One region of the Rhizobium sp. P44RR-XXIV genome, then DNA from elsewhere that is predicted to be linked to it. Evidence: predicted binding sites of a transcription regulator. Region 1 holds the regulator's gene; each other region holds the start of a gene.
What was found. Region 1 encodes HrcA, which represses chaperone genes, less so after heat shock. Its sites were predicted from a motif close to GTTAGCACTCNCNNNNNGNGAGTGCTAAC; they were not measured.
Positions count from the first base shown of each region.

Region 1 (7,576 bases):
TAGGACTTTGCGTCCTTTATCTCGCGCTCGGTACGCCGGCGAAGATTGTCCATATCGGCGGCGAGGCGAAGATAGCGATCACGCAGTTCGCCGTTTTCGGCCTTCAGCAGCTCAACCGGGTCGGGCTGAGACGGTTCCGTCGCATCCACGGTTTCCGCTGCTTCTTGAGCGAAATCCGCAGCAGCGTCGGCCGCCGTGGCGTCAGGTCCGGTTTTCGTTGTTTCGTCGGTCATGACGGTCTCCGAATTGCTTTGTCTTTTGGATGTGCCCGATATCGAGGTTTACCCGGAAAAAATCAAGGCTTTGTCGAGAAGAACAGCCAATTCCCGATATTGCCGCGGCATCAGAAAGCCCGTCGATCAAAGACTCCGATCGGAACCTTGCCTATCCAGAGCTCTCTCGTGGTGATATGATGAGGTTCATCTCAGCACAATGCGAGGTGAGATCCATGTCTAGTGGCAAATCCCTTTCAGGAAAATGTTTTTGCGGCGCAGTGGAGATCGCGGTCGACGGCGAACCGATGGCGATGGGCTATTGCCATTGCGACTCGTGTCGGGAGTGGTCGGCGGGGCCGGTTAACGCCTTTTCGCTCTGGCCACCGGAAGCCGTTCACATCACCAAGGGTGCCGATCATATCGGCAGCTATCAGAAGACCGAGAAGAGCGTGCGCAAATGGTGCACTGTCTGTGGCGGCCATCTGCTGACGGAGCATCCCTTGTGGGGCGTGACCGACGTGTACGCGGCCACCCTTCCCGCCCTCGACTTTCAGCCGGCATTGCACGTCAATTATGAAACGACGGTGCTGCATCTGCGGGACGGACTGCCGAAGCAGAAGGATTTTCCGGCCGAGATGGGCGGATCTGGAACGTTGCTTCCAGATTAGGCGCGTGCGTCAGATGCCTGAGCGTGACAGCCTTGAAATCAGCTGGGCCGTATAATCGACCATCGGCACGATACGGGCGTAGTTCAGCCGCGTCGGGCCGATGACGCCGACAGCACCGACGATGCGATCGTCGTCGTCGCGATAAGGCGCCACGATCAGCGACGAGCCGGAGAGTGAAAAGAGCTTGTTTTCCGAGCCGATGAAGATGCGCACGCCCGGCCCGCTTTCGGCCAGATTGAGTATCTCGATCAGGCTGTCCTTCTTTTCGAGATCGTCGAAGAGCAGGCGCAGCCGATCCAGATCCTCGGCGCCGGCGATTTCGGACAGGAGATTGGCGTGGCCGCGGACGATGAGCTGCGTCGGCTTGCCTTCGTCCTCGCCACCAGACCAGACGGCGATCCCGCGCTCGACCAGCTCCCGCGACAGCGTATCAAGCTCGTGACGCACGCTCTCCTTCAACGTCTGCAATTGACGGCGCAGATCCGGCAGGGTCTGACCCGTCATATGGGCATTGAGGAAATTCGCCGCCTCCGTCAACTGTGAGGAGGTGACGCCGGCCGGCAGTTCGATGATGCGGTTTTCCACCTGATCATGCTCGCCCACGAGCACGGCGAGCGCCTTGGTCGGCTCCAGACGGATGAATTCGACGTGCTTCAGCACCGGGTCGTTCTTCGAGGTAATCACCAGCCCGGCGCCGCGTGAAATGCCGGAGAGCATACGGCTCGCCTCGGTCATAACAGATTCCATCGGCTGATCGCGATTGCTGCCGCGGACCTGGCGGTCGATGGTGGCACGATCCTCGGCCGAGAGATCGCCGACCTGCATGAAGGCATCGACGAAGAAACGCAGCCCGACCTGGGTCGGCAGCCGGCCGGCGCTGATATGCGGCGAATAGATAAGCCCCAGCTCTTCCAGATCGCTCATGACATTGCGCACGGAGGCCGGCGACAGGGACATCGGCAGCAGGCGGGAGAGGTTGCGCGATCCAAGCGGCTCGCCATTCTCAAGATAGCCCTCGACGATACGGCGGAAAACTTCCTTGGATCGTTCGTCCAGTGCAGCAATGACATCCGAAACCGACGATGTCGTGAATACCATTTCGCTGTCTAATCCATTTCGTTGAGCCTTGGCCAAAATATAATCATTCAGTTAGCAATGGCGAAAGGGAAAAATGCTGCTGCCGTCGCCGCCGGGCCTTTCGACCTGCTTTTCCTTTGCAAAAGCCGCCTACGGGTCGTAGAAGCGGTCGACAAACTTTCAGGAGAGTGGAATGCGGCCTTCAGGCAGAAAAACCGACCAGATGCGCAAAGTGTCGTTCGAGCGCAATTTTTCCAAGCATGCCGAAGGCTCCTGCCTGGTCAAGTTCGGCGATACGCATGTGCTCTGCACGGCAAGCCTTGAGGACAAGACGCCGCCATGGCTGCGCAACAGCGGCAAGGGCTGGGTCACCGCCGAATACGGCATGCTGCCGCGCGCCACCGGCGAGCGTATGAAGCGCGAGGCCGCTGCCGGCAAGCAGGGCGGCCGCACGCAGGAAATCCAGCGCCTCATCGGCCGCTCGCTGCGCGCGGTCGTCGATCTGAAGGAGCTCGGCGAACGCCAGATTACCGTCGACTGCGACGTCATCCAGGCCGACGGCGGCACGCGCACGGCCTCGATCACAGGCGGCTGGATCGCGCTCTACGACTGCCTGAAGTGGATGGAAAGCCGCAACATGGTCAAGGTGGATCGAGTGCTGAAGGATCATATCGCGGCCATTTCCTGCGGAATCTTCGCCAGCCAGCCGGTCATCGACCTCGACTATCTCGAGGATTCTTCGGCTGAAACCGACGCCAATTTCGTCATGACGGGCAAGGGCGGCATCGTTGAAATCCAAGGAACCGCCGAGGGTGCGCCTTTCAGCGAAGAGGAATTCGCCACGCTCCTGGGCCTTGCCAAGAATGGTATTGCCGAACTGGTGGATCTGCAGAAGCAGGCAATCGCCTAGGGACATCTTGCAATGGCAGACACGGCCCTCGAAAGCATCCTGGAAACGGCTCTCTATGCCGATGATCTCGATGCCGCCGAAGCTTTTTACGGCGGCATTCTCGGTTTGCAGAAGATCTCGCGCGGCGGCAACCGCCATATCTTCTACCGCTGCGGATCAGGCGTGCTGCTGATCTTCAATCCGGCCGAGACGATGAAGCCAGCGGAACCGGACGCCCTTCCCGTGCCTTCGCATGGGACGACGGGCCATGGTCATGTGTGCTTCCGTGTCGGCGGTGACGACATCGAGGCAATGGCGCAGAGGCTGAAAGCTGCCGGCATTGCCATAGAAACCGATTTTCACTGGCCGAACGGCGGCCGCTCGATCTATTTCCGCGATCCGGCCGGCAACAGCCTGGAATGCGCAGAACCCCGCATCTGGGGCCTATGACGGAACAGGACATGCGTAAGCTCGATACCAAAACCATCGTCGTCGCCAGCCACAATGCCGGCAAGATCCGCGAAATCGAGGACTTGATCGGCCCCTTCGGCTTCACCGCCAAATCGGCTGCCGACCTCAACTTCATCGAGCCGGACGAGACCGGCACAACATTCGAGGAAAACGCTGCGATCAAGGCGCTCGCCTCCGCACATGCCTCCGGCCTGCCGGCATTGTCTGACGATTCCGGTCTGGTGATCGATGCACTCGGCGGCGATCCGGGCGTCTACACGGCCAACTGGGCCGAAACGGCTGACGGCACCCGCGATTTCGCGATGGCGATGCAGAAGGTCGAGACCGCTCTTGAGAAAGCCGGCGCTACGTCGCCGGAAAGCCGCACGGCGCGCTTCGTCAGCGTACTTTGCCTGGCATGGCCTGACGGACATACCGAGCTTTTCCGCGGCGAGGTCGAAGGCACGGTCGCCTGGCCACCGCGCGGCACCCAGGGCTTCGGCTACGATCCGATCTTCCAGCCGGAAGGGTACGACACCACTTTTGGTGAAATGAGCGCCGAGGAGAAGCATGGCTGGAAGCCTGGCGATCCGCAGGCACTCTCGCATCGCGCCCGGGCCTTCAAGGTCTTTGTCGAAACCTGCCTGGAGGCGTAAGCTTACTTCGTGGATATCATGGATTCGCAACAGCTGATGCGCGGCGCGCAATTGCTACCGGATACCGGCGAGCCCGGTTTCGGCGTGTATGTGCATTGGCCGTTTTGCGCGGCCAAGTGTCCCTATTGCGATTTCAACAGCCATGTCCGCCATCAGCCAGTTGATCAGGAGCGTTTCGCTGCCGCCTTTCTGAAGGAAATGGCGTCGATACGGATGATCAGCGGCCCGAAGACGGTGACCAGCGTCTTCCTCGGCGGCGGCACACCCTCGCTGATGAAGCCGGAGACTGTCGGCGCCATTCTCGACGGCATCGCCCGGACCTGGCACATGCCTGACGGCATCGAGATCACCATGGAGGCAAATCCGTCGAGCGTCGAGGCCGAACGGTTTCGCGGCTATCGCGCGGCTGGCGTCAATCGCGTGTCGATGGGCGTGCAGGCGCTGAACGACCGCGACCTGAAATTCCTCGGCCGCCTGCACGACGTCGCCGATGCGCTGAAGGCGATCAAGCTGGCGCGCGAGATCTTCCCGCGCATGTCCTTCGATCTCATCTATGCCCGTCCGAACCAGACCGTCGAGGAATGGGAACGCGAGCTGAAGGAGGCGATCTCCTATGCCGTCGATCACCTCTCGCTCTACCAGTTGACGATCGAGGAAGGCACGCCCTTCTATGGTCTCCACAAGGCCGGCAAACTGATCGTGCCCGATGGCGATCAATCGGCGCTGCTCTATGAGGCGACGCAGGAGATTACCGAGCGCGAGGGCATGCCGGCGTATGAGGTCTCCAACCATGCCCGTCCGGGCGCCGAGAGCCGGCACAATCTCACCTATTGGCGCTATGGCGACTATGCCGGTATCGGGCCCGGTGCCCATGGCCGGCTGACTCACGGACCGCAAAAGCTTGCAACAGCGACCGAGCGCAAGCCGGAGAGCTGGCTTGAGATGGTCGAGCGTGACGGCCACGGTATGGTCGATCAGGAAATGCTGGGGTTCGACGAGCAGGCCGACGAATTGCTGCTGATGGGCTTGCGTCTGAAGGAAGGCATCGATCTCGTGCGCTGGCAGGAGCTTTCGGGACGCGATCCCGATCCGCAGCGCGAGGCGTTTTTACTGGAACACGGTTTCATCGAGCGGATCGGCAATTCCCGCCTGCGCTGCACGCCGTCGGGAATGCTGGTTCTCGACTCTGTCGTCGCCGATCTCGCCTGTTAGTCACCTCCCCCTTGAGGGGGGAGGTCGCCGCGAAGCGGCGGGTGGGGGTAATCCTCAAGAGCCGATCGAGGCTTCAGTGTTTACTCGGATCACCCCGCCTCGGCACTATGTGCCGACCCTCCCCCTCGAGGGGAGGGTAAGCAAACGCCCATCGATTGCCGCAAGGCCGACCGCGATCATCGCCATGCCGATGAAATGCTTCATCTGCAGGTCCTCACCGAGAATAAGCGCGCCCAACAGAATGGCGCTGACGGGGATGAGGAACGTTACCAGCATCAGATTGGTGGCGCCTGCGGTTGCCAGAATGCGGAAGAACAGCACATAGGCAATCGCAGTCGAGAGGATGGCAAGGCCGGCAAGCGCGAGCCAGGTTTCGCTCGAGGGTATTGCCAGCGTCCACGGACGATCGACAAAGAGCGCGATCGGCAATAGCAGCACGGTCGAGGCGGTGACCTGGCCGGCAGCGGGAATGATCGGCGCCAAGCCCATGCGGCGAAACCTGCGGCCGAATATACCAGCAAGCGAATAGGTGAAGGCAGCGGCTAGCACGGCGAGCTGCGCCAGTGCATTCGAGCCGCCCAGGCTTGCGAGCACCGACGGGCCGATCATCAGAGCCACGCCGGCAAATCCGACGATGACGCCGATCAGGCGATTACCGGTCATCTTCTCGTCCGCGGTCAGAAAATGCGCGACCACGACGCCGAAAAGCGGTGTGGTTGCGTTGAGGATCGAGGCGAGGCCGCTGGCAATATGCGTCTGGCCCCAGACGATCAGCAGGAAGGGAATGACGTTGTTGAGGAAGCCCATGCCGAAGAAGGCAAGCCAGGCCTGGCGATCGCGCGGCATGGAATGTCCGGTCATGCGCACGATGACATGAAGAGCAATGGCAGCAAGCGCCACACGCGCCGTGACGATGGTGAAGGGCGGCAACTCCCGCACCAGAATGCCGTTGAACAGGAAGGAGCCACCCCAAAGCAATGATAGCGCCACCAACATGCCCCACTCGAGCGCACCCATGGATTTCTGCTGCATGACGATCGACCCCCACTTTCGAATGATTGAGTTCAGCTTGTCAGGCGCCTATTTTCGCTTGCTTGCCAAACACCAGAATTACTAGGATAATCTCTCAATATCCGCTTTCTGACAAACGACTCTTTCTCATTTTATGGTTTAGCTTAACTCAATCATTATGGATCAGTTGCCGTCTCTTTCGGCCCTCAGGGCTTTCGAAGCATCGGCCCGTCATCTTAGCATGACGCTGGCTGCAAACGAGCTGCATGTGACGCCCGGCGCCATCAGCCTGCAGGTTCGCGACCTCGAAAGCGCGCTCGGCGTGCGGCTCTTCGAGCGCCGGACACGCAGCCTCGCATTGACGTCGGACGGCGCCGAATATTTCGCAACGATGCGGACGGCCTTTCGCCTCATCCGCGAGGCGACTGCGGCGCTGACCATGCGCGCGAATGACAGCGTATTGACGGTTACCTGCACCGCCGGCTTTGCCACCCATTGGCTGGTGCCGAGGCTGCGCCGCTTCGAGCAGGCGCATCCCGAGATCGATCTGCGCATCAGCGCTTCTCACCGCATCATGGATTTCCAGCGGGATGGAATAGATGTCGCCATTCGCCACGGCCTTGGCGGCTATGAGGGTCTGGCAAGCGAGCGATTGCTCGACGACGAGTATGTGCCCGTCTGTACGCCGGCAATGGCGGCGTCACTCGGCCCCTCGCCCCTCGTCGACAGTCTGGCGGAGATCACCCTGATCCACGATGTCTATCGGCGCGACTGGGAACTTTGGCTGCAGGCTGCGGGTGCAAGCCGCGTCGACGCCACGCGCGGGCCGGTCTTCACTGACGGTACCGGGGCTTATCAAGCCATGCAGGCCGGGCTCGGCATCGCACTCATGCGCCGTTCCTTCGTCGAACAGGAGCTGGCGGAGGGCACGCTGGTCGCTCCCTTCCCGATAGGATTTGCCAGCGCATTCGCCTATCACCTCGTCTATCTGCCGGGCGCCCTCGAACGGCCGGCGATTGCGGCGCTGCGCGCGTGGCTATTTTCCGAAATCTCGCAGGCAACGCCGCCGACATAGGCTGACGTCGCCTTCAGCACGGCATGGACGGCCGCTGGCTCGCTTGAGCATCCGCATCAAGCCGAACAAGGCGTCAACGAAAACGCCGGCGATGACGCCGGCCGTGAAATGATGAGCGGATATTGTCCGCCGCCTATTCGTTGATGAGGCGCTTCAGCAGCTCGATCTCATGCGACAGCTTGCTATCGCCGGAGATCAGTTCCTCGATCTTGCGCACAGCATGCAGCACCGTCGTGTGATCGCGACCGCCAAAGCGGCGACCGATCTCCGGGAAGGAGCGCGGCGTCAAAGTCTTCGACAGATACATGGCGATCTGGCGCGGC
Region 1 covers NZ_MPVZ02000025.1:413,193-420,768, forward strand. The annotation lists gene grpE (nucleotide exchange factor GrpE) at 1-233, opposite strand, end outside; gene BSK43_RS07370 (GFA family protein) at 449-883, shown strand; gene hrcA (heat-inducible transcriptional repressor HrcA) at 893-1,981, opposite strand; gene rph (ribonuclease PH) at 2,154-2,870, shown strand; gene BSK43_RS07385 (VOC family protein) at 2,883-3,299, shown strand; gene rdgB (RdgB/HAM1 family non-canonical purine NTP pyrophosphatase) at 3,311-3,955, shown strand; gene hemW (radical SAM family heme chaperone HemW) at 3,974-5,167, shown strand; gene BSK43_RS07400 (DMT family transporter) at 5,273-6,199, opposite strand; gene gcvA (transcriptional regulator GcvA) at 6,357-7,253, shown strand; gene dnaA (chromosomal replication initiator protein DnaA) at 7,387-7,576, opposite strand, start outside.

Region 2 (7,576 bases), 360 kb from region 1:
CCGTCATGCCGACGAGCTGCAGGGCGATATAGGGCATGGTGGCGATGACGCCTGTCAGTGCCACCGCCAGTTCGAGCGACCGTGAGCCATATTGGCCATGGACGATATCGCCGGCCGTGACATAGCCGTGATCCTTGGCGCGCCGCCACAGAAGCGGCATGACCATGAAGACGAAGGGATAGACGACGATCGTATAGGGCAGCGCGAAGAAGCCATAGGCGCCGACGGTATAGACCAAAGCGGGGACGGCGATCACGGTATAGGCGGTGTAGAAATCGCCACCGACGAGGAACCAGGTGATCCAGGTGCCGAAGGTGCGGCCGCCGAGACCCCATTCGTCGATATGGGCAAGGGTCTTTGGCCGGCGCCAGCGGGCGGCGACGAAGCCCATGACGGTGACGAGCGCCAGGAAGAAGATGAAGACGGCCAGTGCTGTCGGATCGATCTCAGTCATCATGGCGCATGCTCCGATAGGCGATCCAGGTCAGGAACGCGGTGATCGGCACCCAGGCGAGCTGGTACCAGTAGAAGAACGGAAAGCCCAGCAAGACCGGATCGTGGCTGTTGTAAAACGGCACCCAGAGCAAGCCTATATACGGTATCACCAGCAGCCAGCAGGCCGCCGTCCCAAAGCGTTTGTCCATATTGTGCGCCTTTCGGAAGCGGGCGCGGCGACTCGCACCCGGCAATATGAGCATTGCAGCATCTGCCTGGCGGCTCAAAGCAAAAAAGTATTGCGCGGCTGCAATCCTGGGGCGCAATCCCCTACATTCATTAGGAAAAGGCGATTGCCCGGTCGATGTCGCCAAGCGGCCTGACGCCGGCGAGCAGCGCCCTCGCCTCTTCTTCATCCTTCCGGATCTGCGCGACCAAGGGGTCAAGGCCTTCGAACTTCAATTCAGGACGGAGAAAGCCGAAGAAGGAGACGGAACAGATCTGACCGTATAGATCGCCGCTGAAATCGAAAACATAGGTCTCGAGCAGCGGCGCGCCATTGTCGGTGACGGTCGGGCGACGGCCATAGCTGGCAACAGCATCACGGATGACGCCATCGGCTGCACGGAACCTGACGGCATAGATGCCAGCCTTCAGCGATATTTCCGGCGGAAGCTGCATGTTGGCCGTGGGGAAACCGAGGGTCCGGCCGAGCTTCTCGCCACCGATGATGGGCGCTTCGACGGTGTAGCGGTATCCGAGCATGCCGGCGACCTCAGCAACCTCACCTTCGGCCAGCAGCGCGCGGATACGGCTGGAGGAAATGACCTCGGCATTCTCGTCGCGAAAGGCGTCGATCAGCGTCACGCCGAAACCGTTGTGGCTGCCGGCATTCATGAGGAAGGCAGGGCCGCCCTGGCGATCATGACCGAAATGGAAATCGAAGCCGGTGACGACTTCGGAAGCCTGCAGCCAGTCAATGAGGATAGAATGGACGAATTCATCCGCGGAACGCTGCGAAAATGCGCGGTCGAACGGATATTCGATGACGGCATTGAAGCCCAGCGCTTCCAGCAGGCGCGCCTTCAGCGGCGCCGGCGTCAGACGGAAGACAGGCCGATCCGGCTTGAAGACCGTGCGCGGATGCGGCTCGAACGTCAGCACCAGGGCGGGAACGCCACGTTCCCTGGCGATCTCCAGCGCGCGGTTGAGGACCGATTGATGACCGCGATGCACGCCGTCGAAATTGCCGATGGCAACGACGCCACCTTTCAGAGCCTCGGGAAGCGGCTCGCGGGTCTCGTTGCGATGGAAAACGGTCATCGGCTACCACTCCCCTCAGACAAGGCGCGGCATCCACCACTTCGGCGATGCCTGCTCACGCGCCAGGAAGGCGCCAAGGGCTGACTCGTCGGTGTGACCGTCGACAACATACTCGCGAGCGTGGATGCCGTGGCTGATGTAGAGAAGATCGAGCCCGTAATCGAGCGCGCCGCGCACGTCGGTCGGCATGCCATCGCCGATGGCGACGACGCGCGACAGCGGGAACTCGCTTCGCACTTCACGAGCAGCGGCAATCGCCGCGTCATAAATCGGCTGGTGCGGCTTGCCGGCGATGCGTGTCTGGCCGCCGAGGCGTTCATAATAGGCGGCCATCGCGCCGGCGCAGGGGATCATCCGGTGGCCGCGCTCGACCACGAGGTCGGGATTGGCGCAGATGAGTGGCACGTTGCGAGCAGACCAGGCCGTGAGCATGTCGGTGTAATCGTCCGGCGTCTCGGTCTCGTCATCGAAGAAACCGGTGCAGACGATGCTTTCGGCTTCATTCGCCTCGACACGCTGCACATCAAGCCCTTCAAGGATGCCGATGTCGCGCTCGGGGCCAAGCAGGAAGACCTTCTTCGGTCCTTCCGCGATCAGTTTGCGCGTCACATCACCCGAGGTGATGATGCGATCGTAAACGCTGTCGGGAACGCCGATCGCCCGCAGCTGCTCGACCACCCTTGGAGCGATGCGCGGGGAATTGGTGATGAGCACGACGGTCAGGCCCTCGCCGCGGGCTGCTTCCAGCGCGACGGACGCCTCCTTGTAGGCGGAAACGCCGTTGTGCAGCACACCCCAGACATCGCAGAGCGCAACATCATAAAGTCCGCCGATCTCGCGAAAGCTTTCGATACGTTTGCCCATGCAGTCCTCACCTCAGATAAATCACGGGCTGACATTGCAAACCGGCCGGCAAATTACAAGAGCGCCATGCAGGTTTTTGCATTGCACCCGCCTTCGGCAACCAGACGAAGCAACGCCGGACGAGGCGGCAAATGAAGTGGCGGAGCCATCGGCAGATCGGGGAAACCGTCGGCCTAAAGGACCGGGGAGCCTTCAAATGTGATAGGGTAAAGCGGGTAAACCTTGCAATAGCATGCTACACAGGGCGATCAACGCCGTTAAACATCCTCGAAACAAGCCACGGCACGCCGCAAAAATTTCACAGTGCTGTTCTTGACTCGCCTGCTACCCACCCCTAAATCAGCGTCGCTAGCACTCGCCTATGCTGAGTGCTAACAAAGCCCATACGGATCCCCCGCTGATCCGTGAAGTCATTTGATCGAGGGATTAGACAATGGCAACCAATTTCCGCCCCCTTCATGACCGCGTCGTTGTTCGTCGCGTTGAATCCGAAGCAAAGACCAAGGGTGGTATCATCATTCCCGATACCGCCAAGGAAAAGCCGCAGGAAGGCGAAATCGTCGCCGTAGGCTCCGGCGTTCGTGATGAATCCGGCAAGGTCATCCCGCTCGACGTCAAGGCCGGCGACCGCATCCTGTTCGGCAAGTGGTCGGGCACTGAAGTCAAGCTTGACGGCGAAGACCTTCTCATCATGAAGGAAGCCGACATCATGGGTATCATCGGCTAATCCAGCCGGGTTCCCCTTTTCCGATACAGCTGACGGGCCATAAACCCGGACAATGCGAATTCAGGAGTTTTTAGACATGGCAGCTAAAGAAGTAAAATTCGGCCGCAACGCCCGCGAAAAGATGCTTCGTGGCGTCGACATCCTCGCCGATGCAGTCAAGGTAACGCTCGGCCCGAAGGGTCGTAACGTCGTTATCGACAAGTCCTTCGGCGCTCCGCGCATCACCAAGGACGGCGTCACCGTCGCCAAGGAAATCGAACTCGAAGACAAGTTCGAAAACATGGGCGCCCAGATGGTCCGCGAAGTTGCTTCGAAGACCAACGACATCGCCGGCGACGGCACGACCACTGCAACCGTTCTCGCCCAGGCCATCGTTCGCGAAGGCGCCAAGGCAGTTGCAGCCGGCATGAACCCGATGGACCTGAAGCGCGGTATCGACCTCGCTGTTTCTGAAGTCGTCAAGGATCTCCAGGCCAAGGCCAAGAAGATCAACACGTCGGAAGAAGTTGCCCAGGTCGGCACGATCTCGGCAAACGGCGAAAAGCAGATCGGTCTCGATATTGCTGAAGCCATGCAGAAGGTCGGCAACGAAGGCGTCATCACGGTTGAAGAAGCCAAGACCGCCGAAACCGAACTCGAAGTCGTCGAAGGCATGCAGTTCGACCGCGGCTACCTCAGCCCCTACTTCGTGACCAACCCGGAAAAGATGATCGCCGATCTCGAAGACGCGTTCATCCTGCTCCACGAGAAGAAGCTCTCGAACCTGCAGGCCATGCTTCCGGTTCTCGAAGCTGTCGTTCAGACCGGCAAGCCGCTCCTCATCATCGCTGAAGACGTCGAAGGCGAAGCTCTTGCGACCCTCGTCGTCAACAAGCTGCGCGGTGGCCTGAAGATTGCTGCCGTCAAGGCTCCTGGCTTCGGCGATCGCCGCAAGGCCATGCTGGAAGACATCGCCATCCTGACGGGCGGCACTGTCATCTCCGAAGACCTCGGCATCAAACTCGAGTCGGTTACGCTCGACATGCTCGGCCGTTCCAAGAAGGTTTCGATCTCCAAGGAAAACACCACGATCGTCGACGGCGCTGGCCAGAAGTCCGACATCGAAGGCCGTGTTGCCCAGATCAAGGCTCAGATCGAAGAAACCACCTCTGACTACGACCGCGAAAAGCTGCAGGAACGTCTTGCCAAGCTCGCTGGCGGCGTTGCCGTTATCCGCGTTGGCGGTTCGACGGAAATCGAAGTCAAGGAAAAGAAGGACCGTATCGACGACGCTCTGAACGCGACGCGCGCTGCTGTTCAGGAAGGTATCGTACCGGGCGGTGGTATCGCTCTGCTGCGCTCTTCCACGAAGATCTCGGCCAAGGGCGAGAACCAGGACCAGGAAGCCGGCATCAACATCATTCGTCGTGCGCTGCAGGCTCTGGTTCGCCAGATCGCTGAAAACGCTGGTGACGAAGCTTCGATCGTTGTTGGCAAGGTTCTCGACAAGAACGAAGACAACTACGGCTACAACGCCCAGACGTCTGAATATGGCGACATGATCGCCATGGGCATCGTCGACCCGGTCAAGGTTGTCCGTACGGCTCTGCAGAACGCAGCTTCGGTTGCTTCGCTGCTGATCACCACGGAAGCCATGATCGCCGAGCTGCCGAAGAAGGACGCTCCGGCTATGCCTGGCGGCATGGGCGGCATGGGTGGAATGGACATGATGTAATAAGGCCTTCGCCTTATTACGATTGTTCATTCCGACATCCGGAATTGACGAAGGGCGGCTCTCGGGCCGCCCTTTTTATTGTATCATGATGACCCGGCAACAAGCTTGGCGAGCATTCCGATCAATGCAAATTCATGCAACTCGCCCATTGCCGTTTTCAAAAAAGCCCCTATAACTCGCAACGCAGCGATTTTGGGGAATTAGCTGCAATGCACGCAAATTTTACTTCTTTTGGCCAGGCTTAACCTACGCATTGGTATGACCATAACCGTAGGTATTAGGGTTGCCCGAATTTATTACTTGAAAATGACTTAACCGGTCGGATCACCATCCGAATGCATCGTTGAAAATGACAATCGCGGAGATGCGGCTCCGTTTTTGCTCATGACGATGCGACAGGCGGCAGACCTTCCATCGGATGGCATGGGAATTCAAACGAAGCGCGCAGGGGACCCGTGCGCCCAAGTGGGGATCAGCTTGTTCAAGATTGCCAAAGCAAATTTTGCCGCACCGTTTGCGCCCGGTTCGCTGGCATTTGATAGTCATAACCCCGAACTCCTCGCGCAATTCTGCGTGTCCGAGGGCTGGACCGGCGAACTTTCGAGCGGGATCATCAGGCTTGGACAATGGAGCACCATGCTGCATGGGCTCAGCTCTTCGGAATGCGGCCTGCTGAGCCTGATGCACAGCTACGATGCGCAAGATCGCGTACGCATCCTCGATCTTTTCGAACAGGCGGCGACGGCAACGTCCAGCTTCTGCTATTCCACCATGACCCTGGGCACCAACGGTCATCGCCAGCCGATCTTCTGCGTCGGCGAGTCCATCGCCGCAGAAGGAAAACATGCCGGCAGCATGGCCGGTGTCTTTCTCTTTCCGCGCTTCAAGCTGGAGCCGGGCAGCCAGCTGGCAACCCGGCAGTAAAAGCATTGCTGATGATGGTCGGATGAATTCATCGTCGCCGCACTTGCGTGCCTGGCCCCTCACCCCAGCCCTCTCCCCGCGCGCAGGGAGAGGGAGTCTCCCGCTTTAAAATCGGTGCTTTAGTTGCTGGGCACGAACCCGCCACAAACGTGGGACCGGCCCGCTCGCCCCGTCTGCGGGGAGAGGGCTGGGGTGAGGGGCCAGGCACATAGATGCCGCCAAAACGTACCCGCCTGACCTGCTCCCCAAGAGATCGGAACCAATCAATCCCGCTTCGGAACGTTCAGGCCACGCTGGCTCGCGGGGCGCGCAACGGCGCGCTCCAGCCAGGCCATGGCAGCAGGGAATTTTTCGAACTCGAGAACCTCGCGACCACCATAGAAGACGTCGACACCGCGAACCCAGGGGAAGGTCGTGATATCGGCAATGGTATATTCATCGCCCATGATCCACTGACGCCCGGTCAGGCGCTCTTCCAGAATGCCGAGCAGGCGCTTGGCCTCATCACGATAGCGCTCCACTGGATAGGGGTTGTTGGCAACCTTGTCGGCAGCGAATTTGAAGAAATGGCCGAACTGGCCGAACATCGGGCCGACACCGGCCATCTGGAAGAACACCCATTGCAGCACCTCGTAACGGCCGGCCGCGTCCTTGGGCATGAGCTTGCCGGTCTTCTCGGCGAGATAAACCAGGATCGCGCCGGATTCGAACAGGCCGATCGGCTTGCCGTCCGGCCCATTGGGATCGATGATTGCGGGGATGCGGCCGTTCGGATTCAGCGAAACGAACTCAGGCGACTTCTGGTCGTTGGTGCCAAAGGAAACGAGATGCGGCTCATAGGGAAGACCCAGTTCCTCAAGCGCGATGGAGACTTTTACGCCATTGGGCGTCGGCAGCGAATAGAGCTGGATGATATCGGAATTGCTGGCGGGCCAGCGCTTCGTGATCGGAAAGGACGACAGATCTGCCATGGGGCTGCTCCTGAAGACTATGATTTGGCGAGTGAATTGGCGTTACCATAACCGATACGGCGCATATGGGAAGAGCGATCAGGGAACGTGATTGTTCAATGATTGTGAACTAATCGTGCGCAGTTGTTTATCTTTTCAACTCCCCAAAAATCACGAATATCTGTCTCCAGAAATTGTCGCCACCGACTTAACCGCTTTCATCGGAGACTGTCATGTCCAACACCAATAACATCATCATCCTTGTGGCGCGCATCCTGCTCGCTTTCATGTTCATCTTCGCCGGCTTCGGCAAGCTGACCGACCCTGCAGGCACTGCCGGCATGATCGCCGGCGCCGGCATGCCCTATGCAACGCTGCTCACCTATCTCGCCGGCACCTTCGAATTCGTCACCGGCGTCTGCGTTCTCATCGGCTTCCAGGTCCGCATCGTCGGCTGGCTGCTCGCTGCCTTCTGCGTGTTCACGGGCATCATCTTCCACCTGCCGACCGTCAACGTTCCGGATTTCCCGGCCGCTGCCAACGGCTGGATCAACGGCCTGAACTTCGTGAACTTCCTGAAGAACATCACGCTGGCCGGCGCCTACATCTCGCTCGCCACCAACGGCGCAGGCGTCTATT
Region 2 covers NZ_MPVZ02000025.1:55,608-63,183, forward strand. The annotation lists partial or broken gene BSK43_RS05615 (sodium:solute symporter family protein) at 1-457, opposite strand, end outside; gene BSK43_RS05620 (DUF3311 domain-containing protein) at 447-644, opposite strand; gene BSK43_RS05625 (bifunctional riboflavin kinase/FAD synthetase) at 775-1,758, opposite strand; gene BSK43_RS05630 (TIGR01459 family HAD-type hydrolase) at 1,774-2,622, opposite strand; gene groES (co-chaperone GroES) at 3,056-3,349, shown strand; gene groL (chaperonin GroEL) at 3,426-5,063, shown strand; gene BSK43_RS05645 (hypothetical protein) at 5,487-5,987, shown strand; gene BSK43_RS05650 (glutathione binding-like protein) at 6,251-6,958, opposite strand; gene BSK43_RS05655 (DoxX family protein) at 7,171-7,576, shown strand, end outside.
Region 2: groES (co-chaperone GroES) is a predicted target of HrcA. The motif match lies at 2,970-2,998, and genes of this name have one in related genera.

Region 3 (7,576 bases), on a different contig from region 1:
ATGGTCCCTCAACCTCGCTGGCCATTCGCAAAGATGACGATACGCATCCGTTGCGCTTCGTACCTCGGCCGGAAAGCCCAGACCGACAAGGATGGTGACTGGTTCTCTAAACATATCGGGTTTCATCGCTGTCTCCTTCCCAACCCGGAATGCTGACGGGCGCCACGGGAATGGCGCCCCTGACTCACTGGATGAACTTAACGATCAAGCCGCCTTCTGTGCTTCAATCTGAGCCGGAGCGGCCGACGTTAAGGCAGGCGTGCTCTGGATGGAAATCTTCCGCGGCTTCAGGGCTTCCGGGATTTCACGAACAAGCTCGATGGACAGGAGACCCTTGCTCAAATCCGCGCCGTCCACCCGCACATGGTCGGCAAGCTCGAACCGGTGCTCGAACGGGCGTCCGGCGATGCCGCGATGCAGATAGCCCTCAGTATTGGCCTCCTGCTTTTTGCCGGTGACAGTTAGCAGGTTGGACTGGAAGGTGATATCGAGATCATCCCGTTCAAACCCTGCGACCGCAATCGAGATCCGGTAGCTGTCGTCGCCCGTTTTGATGATGTCATAGGGCGGCCAATCGCTGATCGAGCGGGCGCGCTGGGCGTTTTCGAGAAGATTGAAGACGCGATCGAAGCCAACGCTCGAACGGTATAGCGGTGCATAGTCGTAAGATGTTGCCATAGCCATATCCTCCTTGAAGCAACATGGGTACAGAAGCGCCGAAAGACGGTGCTTCCAGCGAGGCCAGCTCTGTCTTCAGCAGCTGGCGGCAAACGATTTGGTTTTCGAGAATTTCGGTTTCAAGATCCGTGGCGCGAAAAAATTCGTCCCCCGTTAGATCAGATGATTTTCAACTTCATCCGCTCGCATCATTGCCGGCGAAATGCATTTCCTTATCCACGCGCTGACAAGTCCGCCTCATCGCCCCTCAATGGACGGATCGACTTATAACCCGATGGGGATAGGCAGCCTTGAACTGAGCCATCATGGCGCTCGCCTGCTGCAGCACACGTTCGGTCTTTTCGGGATTGTCGCGAGCAAGTTCGTCTGCATTGACCCGCATGGCTTCTGCCATGCTGGCGGACATCATTGCGAACTTGCCTTCTCCGTAAACCAGCGCTTCTTTTGAGGCGGTCTCAAGCCACCTGGCAAAATCGACGATGATCTCTTCGCGTTCATCGATGCCAACATTCTTGATGATGCTGATATTCGCTTCCATGCAGGTGTCACTCCATACACAATCGACGCACACCGAGTTCCACGTCTCGGGCGGTCGATGAGCTGGGAAGCGGAAAAATCAAATTCAAGAGCTTAGTGAAGCTTGAACTCGCCCTCGACCCGGCGCCATTCGTTCGGACCGATCAGCCGCTGGTGGCTGTAGCGGACGGAGTGGAGAGGCCCGTCTAGCTTCGCCTGCCAGAAGTCCAGGAACCTGTGCATCTCCGGAAAATCAGGTGCGAGATCGTAGTCCTGCCAGACGTAGGTCTGCAGGACCGATTCAAAATCGGGAATGCGGTAGAGGATATGCGCCGTGGTCAGTCCATAGCCATTGAGCTGACGCTCGAAATCCGACGAGAATTGCATGCTTCATCTCCGTTTCATGACATTGCGAAGGTGACGTAAAATTTTGCAGTGATCAATGGTTTTCTGAATTCGCAGAGCTGTTTATTGTTCCTTTTCAGCACGTTAGCAGCCATATGGATCGAGTGCTAATTTTTCCTATTCACCCTCTTGAAATCGAAAAATCTCGAAAATAAATTTTGCCTGCGAACGCTCGGATGAGGTTCGCACCCGTCCGGATTGGTCACCCGGTCCGGTAGGGGATTTTGCGTCATCTTTTTTGTCCAATGGAGGAAAACATGTCGTTCCGACCGCTTCATGATCGCATTCTTGTTCGCCGGGTCGAATCCGAAGAAAAGACCAAGGGTGGGATCATTATCCCCGACACTGCCAAGGAAAAGCCGCAGGAAGGCGAAGTTGTCGCCGTCGGGCCTGGTGCGCGCAACGAGGCTGGCCAGACCCAGGCGCTCGACGTCAAGGCTGGCGACCGCATTCTGTTCGGCAAATGGTCCGGCACCGAAATCAAGATCAACGGCGAAGACCTGCTGATCATGAAGGAAAGCGACGTCTTGGGCGTTATCGAAGCTCAGGCCGAGCAGAAGCGGGCAGCGTAATCACGCATTACCGCCCATCAGTCAAAAAGCTGCCTATTGAAGGAGTGAACAAATGGCTGCGAAAGAAGTCAAATTCAACACCGATGCACGCGAACGCATGTTGCGTGGTGTCGATATCCTTGCCAACGCCGTGAAGGTCACGCTTGGCCCAAAAGGCCGCAACGTTGTCATCGACAAGTCCTACGGCGCGCCGCGCATTACCAAGGACGGTGTTTCAGTCGCCAAGGAAATCGAACTGGAAGACAAGTTCGAGAACATGGGCGCCCAGATGCTGCGCGAAGTGGCATCGAAGACCAACGATCTTGCCGGCGACGGTACCACCACCGCAACTGTTCTCGCCCAGGCGATCGTCAAGGAAGGGGCCAAGGCGGTTGCTTCCGGCATGAACCCGATGGACTTGAAGCGCGGTATCGATCTTGCCGTCGACGCGGTCGTGAAGGAACTGAAGACCAACGCTCGCAAGATTACAAGCAATGCCGAAATTGCTCAGGTGGGCACAGTGTCTGCCAATGGCGACGAGGAGATCGGCAAGTATCTCGCCGAAGCAATGGAAAAGGTCGGCAACGAAGGCGTAATCACCGTCGAGGAAGCCAAGACCGCCGACACCGAGCTCGAAGTCGTCGAAGGCATGCAGTTCGACCGCGGCTATCTCAGCCCCTACTTTGTAACCAATCAGGACAAGATGCGCGTCGAGTTCGAGGACCCCTATATCCTCATCCACGAGAAGAAACTGTCGAACCTTCAGGCGATGCTTCCGGTTCTGGAAGCCGTGGTCCAGTCGGGTAAGCCGCTTCTGATCATCGCAGAGGATGTCGAAGGCGAAGCGCTCGCAACGCTCGTCGTCAACAAGCTCCGGGGCGGCCTGAAGATTGCTGCCGTCAAGGCGCCGGGCTTCGGCGACCGCCGCAAGGCAATGCTCGAAGACATCGCCATCCTCACGGGTGGAACGGTCATCTCCGACGACGTCGGCATCAAGCTCGAGAACGTGACCCTCAACATGCTCGGTCGTGCCAAGAAGGTGGCGATCGAGAAGGAAAACACCACCATCATCGATGGCATTGGTTCCAAGGGCGAGATTGACGGACGCGTCGCTCAAATACGGGCGCAGATCGAGGAGACGACGTCCGACTACGATCGCGAGAAGCTGCAGGAGCGCCTTGCGAAGCTCGCTGGCGGCGTTGCCGTCATCCGCGTTGGTGGCTCGACGGAAGTCGAGGTCAAGGAAAAGAAGGATCGCGTGGACGATGCCTTGCATGCAACCCGCGCGGCCGTGGAAGAAGGTATCCTGCCGGGCGGCGGCGTGGCCCTGTTGCGTGCCGTGAAGGCACTCGACAATCTCGCAACCGCCAACCAGGACCAGAAGGTCGGCATCGAGATCGTGCGCCGCGCGATCGAGGCACCGGTGCGCCAGATCGCCGAAAATGCTGGCGCCGAAGGCTCCGTCATCGTCGGCAAGCTCCGCGAGGAGACCGACTTCTCTTTCGGCTGGAACGCCCAGACCGGCGAGTATGGCGATCTCTACGCGCAAGGCGTCATCGATCCGGCCAAGGTTGTGCGTACGGCACTCCAGGATGCGGCATCTGTCGCTGGCCTGCTCGTGACCACTGAAGCAATGATCGCTGAAAAGCCCAAGAAGGATGCCGCTCCGGCGATCCCGGCCGGCGCTGGCATGGACTTCTAAGCTGAGATATGGCCCGCCGCCTCTGCGCGGTGGGCATCTTGGAACTACGAGAATGGCAGTTCCTATTTCGAGAGAAGATGCGCGCCTATGTGCCGCCGTTGTTAAGGAAGTCGCGTCTGCGAAGGGCATCGACCGTGACCCAGCAGCAATTGGGAAGCTGACGACCACCGTAGCAAGGCTCTTCAACAGAGGATTGCGTGAACGGGATAAACTAGTTTCGGCGGCTATGGACGAAGACAAAGCCCTCTGAATACACTTCCAGGCCGGCAGTTTCCCTGCCGGCCTGGTTTATTGGTTTTGAATGCCATTGGGCAGTCTGGAACTTTCCGTCTTCACGCGATGCTTTTCGTCACTCGCCTTTTAGGCCGCCATGCTCGCCAGAACCGCCGATGTCAGATATCGACCGGAGTTTTTGCTCTTAGCCGCCTACGATTTCGAAGTCTCGGTTGGCAGGAACCTGCTCGGACGCGGTACCATCACCAACTGGACCTTTCCCTTGCCTCCATAACGACCGCCGCGTTGACGCCAAACGAAATTACTAGTCCGAGGTTGTTATCGTAACCCGTTCAGAAGTCAGGATCGGGATTTAACATCGGGTAACGCGCCCCAGCGATCATCGCGACTGCAATCGTAAATATCACGGCTTGCCGAGTGCTGAGCGTCCAGCAGACGATGGTGACAGTAGCGAGATAAAGGGTCGCTATGGAATGCTGTTGCTGATAGGTGCCGACGTCAAGCAGCAAGGCAATGCGCGCTTTTCTAGATTTTCTGAGATCCTCGCACTCAGATCTAAGCTCTTGAAAGGATACGAACCTACAGCCCCTCAATTATCTTGACCGCGAAAAGGCGATATTTGCTGTTTTCCAGCGGCTTGCAGACTCCAGTCCTCGTCTGTGGTCATCCGCCATCGCGCGGCCACGCTTGGCTGACTTCCGGCGGCGGAAATTGGTTGAAAATAGCGATACTCTCCCGCCGCATGATATACTTTCGATTGCATATGTCCTTGCTACTGGTAAGACTTACACCTTATCCAAGCTACCATCTTGCTTCGAGAACAAGGCTGAAATGCAGGCAACTCTGATGTCGTTACAGAATGCGGTGAAAGACCTGCCATCAGCAAGAATCATTCTGGCAAGCGATTTCGAGAACGGGCCAAAAATCGACCCTCTCAAGATCATCCAGATTTATGAAGCCAGCGAATGGGAAACGTTCATTGACGAATGGGTCCATTCGCTCAAAACCACGTATGTCAGCGTTATGCGACCGACCGGTGCGGGAGATAAAGGCATCGATATTGCTGGGTTCTGTGACGCCGACCAGCTGCTCGGTGTCTGGGACAATCACCAGTGCAAGCACTACACGTCACCCTTGAGTTTCGGCGTAGTCGCGCCTGAAATCGGGAAGATGCTCTGGTACTCTTTCTCACAAGAATACAAAGCTCCAAGGGCATGTCGGTTCATCGCGCCGAAAGGCGCTTCGACATCGTTGTCGCTCTTGCTCTCGAATGCGGACAAACTGAAAGCGAGGGTGATTGCGGAGTGGGACAAAACCATCTCCGGAAAAATCACCTCGACCGGGCCCGTCACCCTGGAGGGAAAATTCCTCGACTACGTCGGGGATTTCGATTTTCGGATCTTTTCGGCCGAGCAGCCCCGAACGATCATCGAAGCCCATTCTAGAACGCCCTATCACATCGGCCGCTTCGGTGGCGGATTGCCCTCCCGTCCGAGGCCCGACGCTGTCCCTGTCGAGATCGGAGAGACGGAGGCGACCTATACAAGCAAGTTGCTCGATGCCTATGCAGAGCACAAAGGCGAGACAATCGTTGCGGTCTCGCATCTCGATAAATGGGCAAGTTTGAAATCCCATTTTCATCGATCTCGTGAGGCCTTTTATCATGCGGAGTCCCTGCGGGTCTTCGTGCGCGAGAAAGTGGAGCCTGGTACGTTTGAGGGGTTGCAAAACGAGATACTGGACGGGGTGCTGGACACTCACGACGGAGAACACGCGGACGGATATGCGCGCGTCGTCGCCGTAACCGAGAAAGCGCAGTCCTTAGTTCTTGACGCTCATCCTCTGAACAGAAGCGCTTTTCCCACCGACCGCCGGGGAATTTGTCATCAGCTTGCGAACGATGGGAAGCTGACATGGCGCCGTTAAAGCCTACGGTCTCGGCTTTCAACGGGTCGCTCGAAACGGGCGTGAGGGCCGTCTTCGTTCTGCATGCGCATTTCCCCCGGGCGGTAGATCTGAACCGGCTGACCGCCATGGATTATCTTGTCGTGCGAACGAGTGTCCTCGACGGACCAGCGGACCTGCATCCCCCGACGCCGATCATGTCACCCGTCACGCAGGTCCGAAGAAAGTCTGTTCAATCTGCCGTGGCGCTGATGATGTCCCGAGGGCTAGTCGAGCAGGTTATCGATGAAAGCGGGATCCTGTTCCAGGCTGGAGACAATGCGGAGTTTTTTGTCACCGCGCTTCAAACGCCATATCTCCGACAATTGTACGAGCGCGCCGAATGGCTCGCAGGTTACTTCCAGAACTGCGATGATGAAGCTTTTGACGATCTGATGCGCAATCTTCTCACCAACTGGGTCTCTGAATTTCAAGACGAAGCATCCGGACCGACATAATGACATATTCAGGCTTCCAGATCCGTCACCTTTGCTTTCACGGCTCGGGAAAAGAACCGGCGGTCGTTTCGTTTCAGTCCGGCCTTAATGTCGTCTATGGGGCTTCCGACACAGGGAAGTCCTATATTGTCGAAGCGATAGATTTTATGCTCGGCGGCAAGGCCCCTCTTCCCGATATCCCGCAGGCGAACGGCTATGATCGCGTACTGCTCGCGATTGCTTTCGACGACGGATCGGAAACGACGTTGCTTCGAAGCATGGCCGGTGGACAGTTCCAGGCCTTCGAGGGTCTGCATACGTCGATCCCGGATGCTGAGGGGACTCCCCTTGGTGAAATTCACAACGAGCGCGATGAAACGAACCTCTCGTCGTTTCTTCTTTCCAAGATCGGCCTTTCAAACAAGCGGATCAAAAAGAATGCTAAGGATGAAACGCAGGCGCTGAGCTTCCGAAACATTGCGCGGCTGGCGATCGTCAACGAGGAGGAGATCATCCAGAAGCGTTCGCCCCTGTCCGATGGGAACTATACGGCGAATACGGCAAATACGTCCGTCTTCACGATGTTGTTGACCGGCGTTGATGACACAGCGCTCCTGTCACGCAAAAGCACGTCCGCCGAAGACCAGAAGCGACTGGCCCAAATCGATCTTCTCGATCAGCTGATCGCGGATGCTCAAAAACGTATCACGACAATATCCGGCTCACGCGACGAACTGTCTGATCAGGAGGAGCGGCTTACGAGAGCGATGGACAATCGCGCCGAACAGCTCGCCTTCACCGAGGAAAAATTCAAGGCGATCTCCTCCAGAAGGCGGGCCATCATCCAAAAGCTCGAGATTACCAACGATCGATACACGGAAATTGCCACTCTGCTTGACCGCTTCAATCTTCTACGGGAGCACTACATTTCGGACTATGAGCGCCTCTTAGGTATCCGCGAGGCGGGTAGCTTTTTTTCGGTTCTCCAACAGGAGGTCTGCCCCACATGCGGTGCTTCGCCCGACCATCACGATCCCAGTGCGGTCTGCCACGGCGATGTAGCGGTGACCGTCGCAGCAGCCGAGGCGGAGATGCAAAAAATCGAATCG
Region 3 covers NZ_MPVZ02000021.1:78,853-86,428, reverse strand. The annotation lists gene BSK43_RS01575 (DUF982 domain-containing protein) at 1-126, opposite strand, end outside; gene BSK43_RS01570 (Hsp20 family protein) at 205-678, opposite strand; gene BSK43_RS01565 (hypothetical protein) at 926-1,216, opposite strand; gene BSK43_RS01560 (usg protein) at 1,309-1,581, opposite strand; gene groES (co-chaperone GroES) at 1,857-2,171, shown strand; gene groL (chaperonin GroEL) at 2,224-3,852, shown strand; gene BSK43_RS01540 (ABC-three component system protein) at 4,798-6,012, shown strand; gene BSK43_RS01535 (ABC-three component system middle component 2) at 6,000-6,488, shown strand; gene BSK43_RS01530 (AAA family ATPase) at 6,488-7,576, shown strand, end outside.
Region 3: groES (co-chaperone GroES) is a predicted target of HrcA. The motif match lies at 1,683-1,711, and genes of this name have one in related genera.

Region 4 (7,576 bases), on a different contig from region 1:
TCTGGTCGATTTTGGAATCTTGCCACTCTTTCCAAATAAACTGACGCGCAAACCGTGACCCAGCCACTTCTCGATATTAGAGATCTCGAACTCGGAATCCCGCTCGGGCGAAGCTTACTGCCCGATTGATAAGTCCGGTTCGGGTAAATCAATAGCTCGACAGTGCTTTTGCAGCGCATCAGCCATCACAGCCGTGCTTGCTGATGCGATAGTCGCTCGACAAGGTAATCGACGAAGCAGCGGATCCGCCGAGGCGTATATGCTCCTGCGACGAACACGGCATGAACCTCCTCACCATCGCCCGGATTGAATTCTTCAAGGAGCGGCACGAGTGTACCCTCCTTCATCGCGTCAGCTACGGTCTCGGCGCAAACCCGTGCAATTCCAATTCCTTCAACGGCGAGCTGACCTTGGGTTTCCCCGTTATTCGTCTCCACACTGCCTTTGATCTGCAGCGAGTAGTCGCGACCGTCCTTGCGGAAGGGCCAGTTCGGAGCCGCTCGCTTGAAGGTGAAGCCGATGCAGTCGTGGTCGAGCAGGTCCTCAGGAACTATCGGCGTACCTCGTCGTGCGAGATAGCGCGGAGCTGCAACGATCACTTTGTGGGTCATGCCGAGTTTGCGGGCGGTCAGGGGCCCATCGGGTAATGGGCCCAGCCGTACCGCAACATCTGCCTCGCCGGCTGCGATATCAACGACAGTGTCGGTCGATATGACTTCGAGCAGGATGTCTGGATATTTCTGGACGAACTCGCCGAGGAGCGGCACCACGAACATTCGGCCGAACAATTGTGAAATGCTCACCCGCAGGCGTCCTTTGGGCGAATTCTGGTCGGCAATCGACTGCTCGGTTTCCCGCAGCTCCGCAAGAATCCGCCGCGTGGAGGATAGATAGGCGACCCCTTCCGGCGTCAGAACCAATGATCGCGTCGTCCTGAGCAGCAAGCGAACACCAAGCCGGGCTTCAATCCGGTCGATGACCCGCGCAACGGAGGACGGCGCAAGCTTTAATTTCCGGCCAGCAGCCGAGAAGCTGCCTTCGTCGGCAACGAGCGTGAAGACCTCCAGGTCGCCAGCTAGATCCATGAACACTCACTTGTGCGTTTTGCGCAAAAGATATCAGCGCATTTTGGGGGTACACATCAATAATCGAAACTCCATCTTTGCAGAATAGAATGCAATACTATTTCCCATTGTGTCGCCAAGAAATCGCCACCGCCGCAAGTGGCAGCTGACACGGAATTTCATAATGCACCAGAGGAGCAGACTATGGTTTCGCCCTACACGATCCACATAGCCGACGAACGGCTCGCAACCATCAAGGCGAAAGTTGAGGCCTACGATTGGAGCCAGCTTCCCGATACGGGCGGCTGGAGGTCAGGCGTTGGGATCAATGACCTCAAGCGGCTTGTTGCCTACTGGCGAGACAGCTACGATTGGCGCGCGGTCGAACGGCGTCTCAATCTGCTCCCCAACTTCATAACCGACATCGATGGCGAGCATATTCATTTCGTCCATATGAAGGGTGATGGCACCAAGCCTCCTCTTCTTCTCATGCACGGCTGGCCAGGCTCTTATCTTGAGTTTGAGCGTTTGCTGGAGCCCTTGGCAGCCGATGGTCACAGCGTCGTCGTTCCTTCGCTTCCAGGCTTTGCTTTCTCCAAGCCGATCACGGGCGTCATCGGCCCGCGACGAGCCGCTGCACTTATGCACGGACTGATGACCCGGCTATTCGGGCAGTCGCGCTACATCATACAAGGAGGTGATTGGGGCCATGGTATTGCGGCGTGGACGGCGCATGATTTTCCCGACGCGTTGCATGGCATTCACATGAACATGGTCAATCTCAACGCAGAGGATGCCGCTCCGACGACCGTACAGGAGAAGGACTTCGTCGCCAAGCGAGACGTGCTTACCGATTGGGAAAGCGGGTACAATCACGAGCAGGAAACGCGGCCGCAGACGCTTGGCGTGGCAATGGCCGATAGCCCGGTCGGGGCAGCCGCATGGATCCTCGAAAAGCTTGGCAAATGGTCTGATTTGCCGACGACCGCCGATGGCAATCCGGACATTTGGAGCAAATTCTCGGAGGAGGAATTACTCACCAGTATCATGCTCTACCTCGGGCCGTCGTCGGTTGTCACTGCGACCTGGATTTACCACGGCAAGCGCCTGGAGAAGTCGGACAGGTTTCCCGCCGGTACGTATATCACGGTGCCGACAGGTGTCGCAGCCTTCCCCGACCCCGTGTTCTTGCCACCACCGCGCTCCTTTGCGGAAAAGACCTACAATATCGTGCACTGGACCGACATGCCGAGAGGCGGCCATTTCGCCGCCTGGGAGCAGCCGGAGCTGATGTTGAGCGACCTGCGAGCCTTTATCGCCACGATTTCGAGAAAGCATCTTTGAGAGCGGAATCCTCGCATTGCCTCTTACTGCGCAGTGCGAGGACCCGCTATTGCCGCAGCGCAATTTTCTGGGACGACATACCAGCAGTCCCAATTTAATCTTCGTCATCGGCATTGTTGCACCGATGGTTTGGCTGTCATACTCTAATTGAGTGGCTCTCCGAACAACGCCAAGTACCGCCACGTCTTTCAAGCACAATGTTGCCGCCGTCATCGTATTGGCAAGATGAAGCTCAGCCAGGTTCGCCGGTCGCTGAGAATCAGAAATTGCTACGGGCCAACGACGTTGACGGGCAGGTCATTGGGAAAGGTTGTAAGACACCTTCCCTTGTCCTCCGGCTCCGTATCCCTCGATCGATATAGTCTTCGTGCATCCGTTGAGCCCGCTGCTTCGGCAATGGAACAGTTGAGAGCTATTTTTGCGTGGCACGAGGCGTGGTTTGCCACTCCGGAATTTGCCGGCTGCCTTTTCGAGCGTGCACTCGCGGAATTTGGAACCGACTATCCGAAGATCTCGATGATCGCCATTCGGTATAAGACGACAATGACCTCATGGATGGGCGACATACTGACGTCCCTTTTGCCAGAGCAAGCAGCGGCACGCACCGCGTCAATCCTCATGATTCTGCTTGATGGCGCGACGATCGATGCTCGTGCCTTTCGCGATCCGACCGTGGCAACAAGGGCGTGGGATGCTGCGAAAATTCTCATTGAGCAGGCAAACGCTCGATGGGCGTGACAAAACAACGAATGGGACTGCTTGAGAGCAAGAACCCAATCCTCGTTCTCCTGACGCAGATTGCGGAATGGGGCTTCGCGATTGCCGACGGCTTTCCACGCCGCGCAACGATTTCAGACCCTAAGGCTTTGAAGCCATTGGATATGCCGCACGGCGCAATGGGTGGTCTTGACAGGACTCGAAGCTGCAATCCACCAATTCGAATTTTAGTTTAGATCGCATCCATGCGAAACGTCGCTTATCCAAGAGATTCTTGCAGTTCGCGAACTGCGCTTTTTGCTCGACTTGGGACAGAGCCCCAGCGGACGTATTTCACAGTCGGATCAGGATCTCATTCAACAGCGGCAATCAGGCAGCCGAACTGGCGCGTGTGAGCCTGGCAATCCTCTTCACGTGGTTGACCGCAGCGGTACCGCCATCCGTCTTGGTGAAGAGATCAAGCTTTTCATCGTCATCATTGGCGACAGGCGTCAGGGCCTTGTCCATATAGGTCTTAGAAGCCGGGTCTCTTGCGATGAAATAGGCCGATAGTGCCAACCTTGCGATGGTGCCCGCCAAGTTCACATGCTTGGCAAAAGTTTGCCAGGCAAAGCGGGGCCAGAAAAGAACGGCATGTTCCCGTCGCATGGCAGGACGCCGCTCCGAGGGGTGCTTCAACCGCAATAGACCGCTTTGCAACGGATGAACGTTCTCCAATGGAACGGTTGTGGCAAAGGAGACCAGCATCTTGACGAGGCTCGCCAGCGGCACGCCGGTCGCAATCGCCCGGCGCAGTAGCGTCTTCATGTGCTCCGGCGAATAGTAGAGCGACCACGCTTCGTGATAGATGTCTTCCCATTCCTGCTTGTTCATTTTCGGATGAGCGGTACAAACATGCTCGACATCGTAGATGTTGAGGTCGGGCTCCATCGCAACGCCCGTCTTCCACAGCGTCTGATGATCCTCCGAGCCGGGCAGTGGCGTCAAAATGAAGAACTCGATCACATCGAGCGGTAGCTCTTCCTGAATGATGGCGATATCGCGCCGGATCGTTTCAGGCGTATCCGCCGGGAAGCCTAGAATATAGCCGGCCAGCGTCATGATGCCTTGCGCCTTCCAGGCGAGCAGCATCTTGCGATATTCGGTGATCTTGTTCTGGTTCTTTTTGGCGGCGGCAAGATTGTCCGGATTGACGTTCTCGAGCCCGATGAAAACGCGGGTCACACCGGCACGTTTGGATTTTTCGATGAAGTTCGGGATCTTGTGGCAAAGCGTATCGACCTGGATCATCAGGCCGAGCGGAACACCATCCCTTTCCTTAAGCTCGATCAAGCGATCAAAGATGGCCTCCCAGTCCTTGTTGCGGGCGAAATTGTCATCTGTGATGAAGAATTTGTGGATGCCCTGCGCCCAGTTCATCCGCACCAGCTTTTCGACGTCGTCGGCGGAACGGAATCGGGACTTACGCCCCTGGACGTTGATGATGGTGCAGAAGGAGCATTGGTATGGGCAGCCTCTTCCCGCGTCAAAGCTCGTGCTCAGACCAAGGGTACCGTGGATATTGTCTTTAGGCAGGAAAGGAACGGGCGTTCCGCCGATGCCAGGCAAGTCGTTCATGAAATTGTAGAGAGGTTCCAACCGATTTGACGCAGCATCCTGAAGCAAGCGATCGAGCCGGCCTTCTACTTCGCCGGCAAACATGGAAATGCCCATGTCGCGGCAGGCGTCGAGCCCCACGGCTTGTCCGTCGAGCATCGACAGACAGCCCGAAACATGAAACCCGCCGATGGAAACCTGGATCTTCGCCTCACGGAAAGGCTTGGCTATGTCGAGTGCACGAGGATACTGATTGGATTGGACGCCAACGAGGGCAACCATGCCGAAATTGGCGTTGCGGCGAAATTTGTCGATGAGTGCCGAAACATTGACGCGGGTATTGGTTTCATCGATGACCGTGATGTCAATGTCGATATCCGGCCCGAGCACCTGGCGCTCGACGCAATCGCTTGCGATGCCATAGATCGCGGCAAGGGAATTCGACGGGATCATGGCCCGCCACCAGCGGATCACATATCCATCGTCGTCATAATGCGACGGCTTGATCAGAACCAGCTGAAAGCGTCTTTCGAAGGCCTGCCGGGGATGAGGCAATGTTTATCGTCCTGTTGAGCGGCAGTTTTTGGCCACAGCCAAGTTCATACACAGATGGCGCCAAAGGAGATGCTGTTCAGCAGGTGGCTTCCGACCTAAACGTTGCGCGACGTTCGAAGCATCCGTGTTCTGGATTTGTGAATGCCAATTAAGATGATATTGTGAATAGGTGGAAAAAAATTCCAGAATCAATAAAATAAAAATATGGATTAACTGCGATAAAACTCTGATTTTACACCCAGATTGAATCAAGATTTCCAATTTATTTCTGAACTTATATTTTTCAATGATCCTTATGATCGGTAATAATTCTTAGCACTCCTATCAACCGAGTGCCACAAGTGCTATATGAGAATACCAGCCGCCCTATGCACCGGCTGCAGAAAGAACCCCTATGAAATTCCGTCCACTCCACGATCGCGTCGTTATCCGACGCGCCGAAGGTGATTTCAAATCCAAGGGCGGGATCATTATTCCAGACACCGCCAAGGAAAAGCCGCAGGAAGGCGAAGTGATTGCCGTTGGTCCTGGCATACGCAACGAAGCCGGCGTGTTGATCCCGCCTGACGTCAAGACCGGCGACACGATCCTGTTCGGAAAATGGTCCGGAACCGAGATCAAGATCGATGGCGAGGAACTCCTCGTCATGAAGGAAGCCGACATCATGGGCATCGTCGGAAAGACCGACGCAGACGCCCAAAAGGTCGCCTGACGGCCCGATTTCCAATTCTCCAATCCTATGACCGAACTGGACGAATATCATGTCTGCCAAAGAAATCAGATTCTCCGCCGATGCGCGCGATCGCATGCTACGCGGCGTCGAGCTGCTCAACAACGCCGTCAAAGTCACGCTCGGTCCCAAGGGCCGCAACGTCGTGATTGCCAGTGCCTATGGCGCGCCGCGTATCACCAAGGATGGCGTCACCGTCGCGAGGGAAATTGAGCTAGCCGACAAGTTCGAGAATATGGGCGCACAGATGGTGCGTGAAGTCGCTTCCAAGACCAATGACCTTGCCGGTGACGGTACAACGACAGCAACGGTACTTGCTGCTTCCATCCTGCGTGAGGGTGTGAAACTCGTCGCCGTCGGCATGAACCCCATGGATCTCAAGCGTGGCATCGATCTTGCCGTAGCCGCCGTGGTCAAGGAAATCAAGGCGCGTGCCAAAAAGGTGCAGTCCTCCAGTGAGGTCGCGCAGGTCGGCACGATTGCTGCCAATAGCGACGCGAGCATTGGCGAGATAATCGCCAGGGCGATGGACAAGGTCGGTAATCAGGGTGTCATTACGGTTGAGGAAGCGAGGGCAGCAGAAACCGAACTCGACGTCGTCGAGGGCATGCAGTTCGATCGCGGCTATCTGTCGCCGTACTTCGTCACCAATGCCGAGAAGATGTGTGTGGAGCTCGAGGAGCCCTACATCCTCCTGCACGAGAAGAAGCTTGGCAATCTGCAGGCGATGCTGCCGATCCTTGAGGCCGTGGTGCAAAGCGGTCAGCCGTTGCTGATCATCTCGGAAGACGTGGAAGGCGAAGCGCTTGCGACCTTGGTCGTCAACAAGCTGCGTGGTGGCCTGAAAGTTGCGGCAGTCAAGGCTCCCGGATTTGGCGACCGCCGCAAGGCGATGCTGGAGGATATTGCCGTTTTGACTGCCGGTCAGGTGATCTCAGAAGATCTCGGCATCAGGCTCGAAAATGTCACCATCGAGATGCTGGGACGTGCAAAGCGCGTCTTGATCGACAAGGACACGACCACCATTATCGACGGCTTGGGCGAGAAGGTGACGATCCAGGCGCGTATCCAACAGATCAAAATGCAGATCGAAGATACGACCAGCGATTACGACAAGGAAAAGCTGCAGGAGCGCTTGGCCAAGCTTGCAGGCGGCGTCGCCGTGATCCGCGTCGGCGGTGTGACCGAGATCGAGGTCAAGGAAAAGAAGGATCGTATCGATGATGCTTTGAATGCCACCCGCGCGGCGGTCGAGGAAGGCATCGTGCCCGGCGGAGGCGTGGCGCTGTTGCGAGCGCGGTCGGTGCTGACAGGACTGACTGGCGAAAATGCAGACATAACAGCCGGCATCTCGATCGTGCTGCGGGCGCTTGAAGCGCCCATCCGCCAGATTGCCGACAATGCAGGTGTCGAGGGCTCGCTCGTCATAGGCAGGCTCGCCGATAGCACCGAGTACAATCAAGGCTTCGATGCGCAGACGGAAACCTATGTCGATATGGTCATGGCTGGCATCGTCGACCCCGCTAAAGTTGTCCGTACCGCCCTGCAGGATGCTGGCTCGATCGCAGCA
Region 4 covers NZ_MPVZ02000027.1:705,539-713,114, reverse strand. The annotation lists gene BSK43_RS15630 (LysR substrate-binding domain-containing protein) at 186-1,085, opposite strand; gene BSK43_RS15625 (epoxide hydrolase family protein) at 1,269-2,408, shown strand; gene BSK43_RS15620 (hypothetical protein) at 2,814-3,146, shown strand; gene BSK43_RS15615 (radical SAM protein) at 3,495-5,276, opposite strand; gene BSK43_RS15610 (co-chaperone GroES) at 5,671-5,988, shown strand; gene groL (chaperonin GroEL) at 6,038-7,576, shown strand, end outside.
Region 4: BSK43_RS15610 (co-chaperone GroES) is a predicted target of HrcA. The motif match lies at 5,588-5,616, and genes of this name have one in related genera.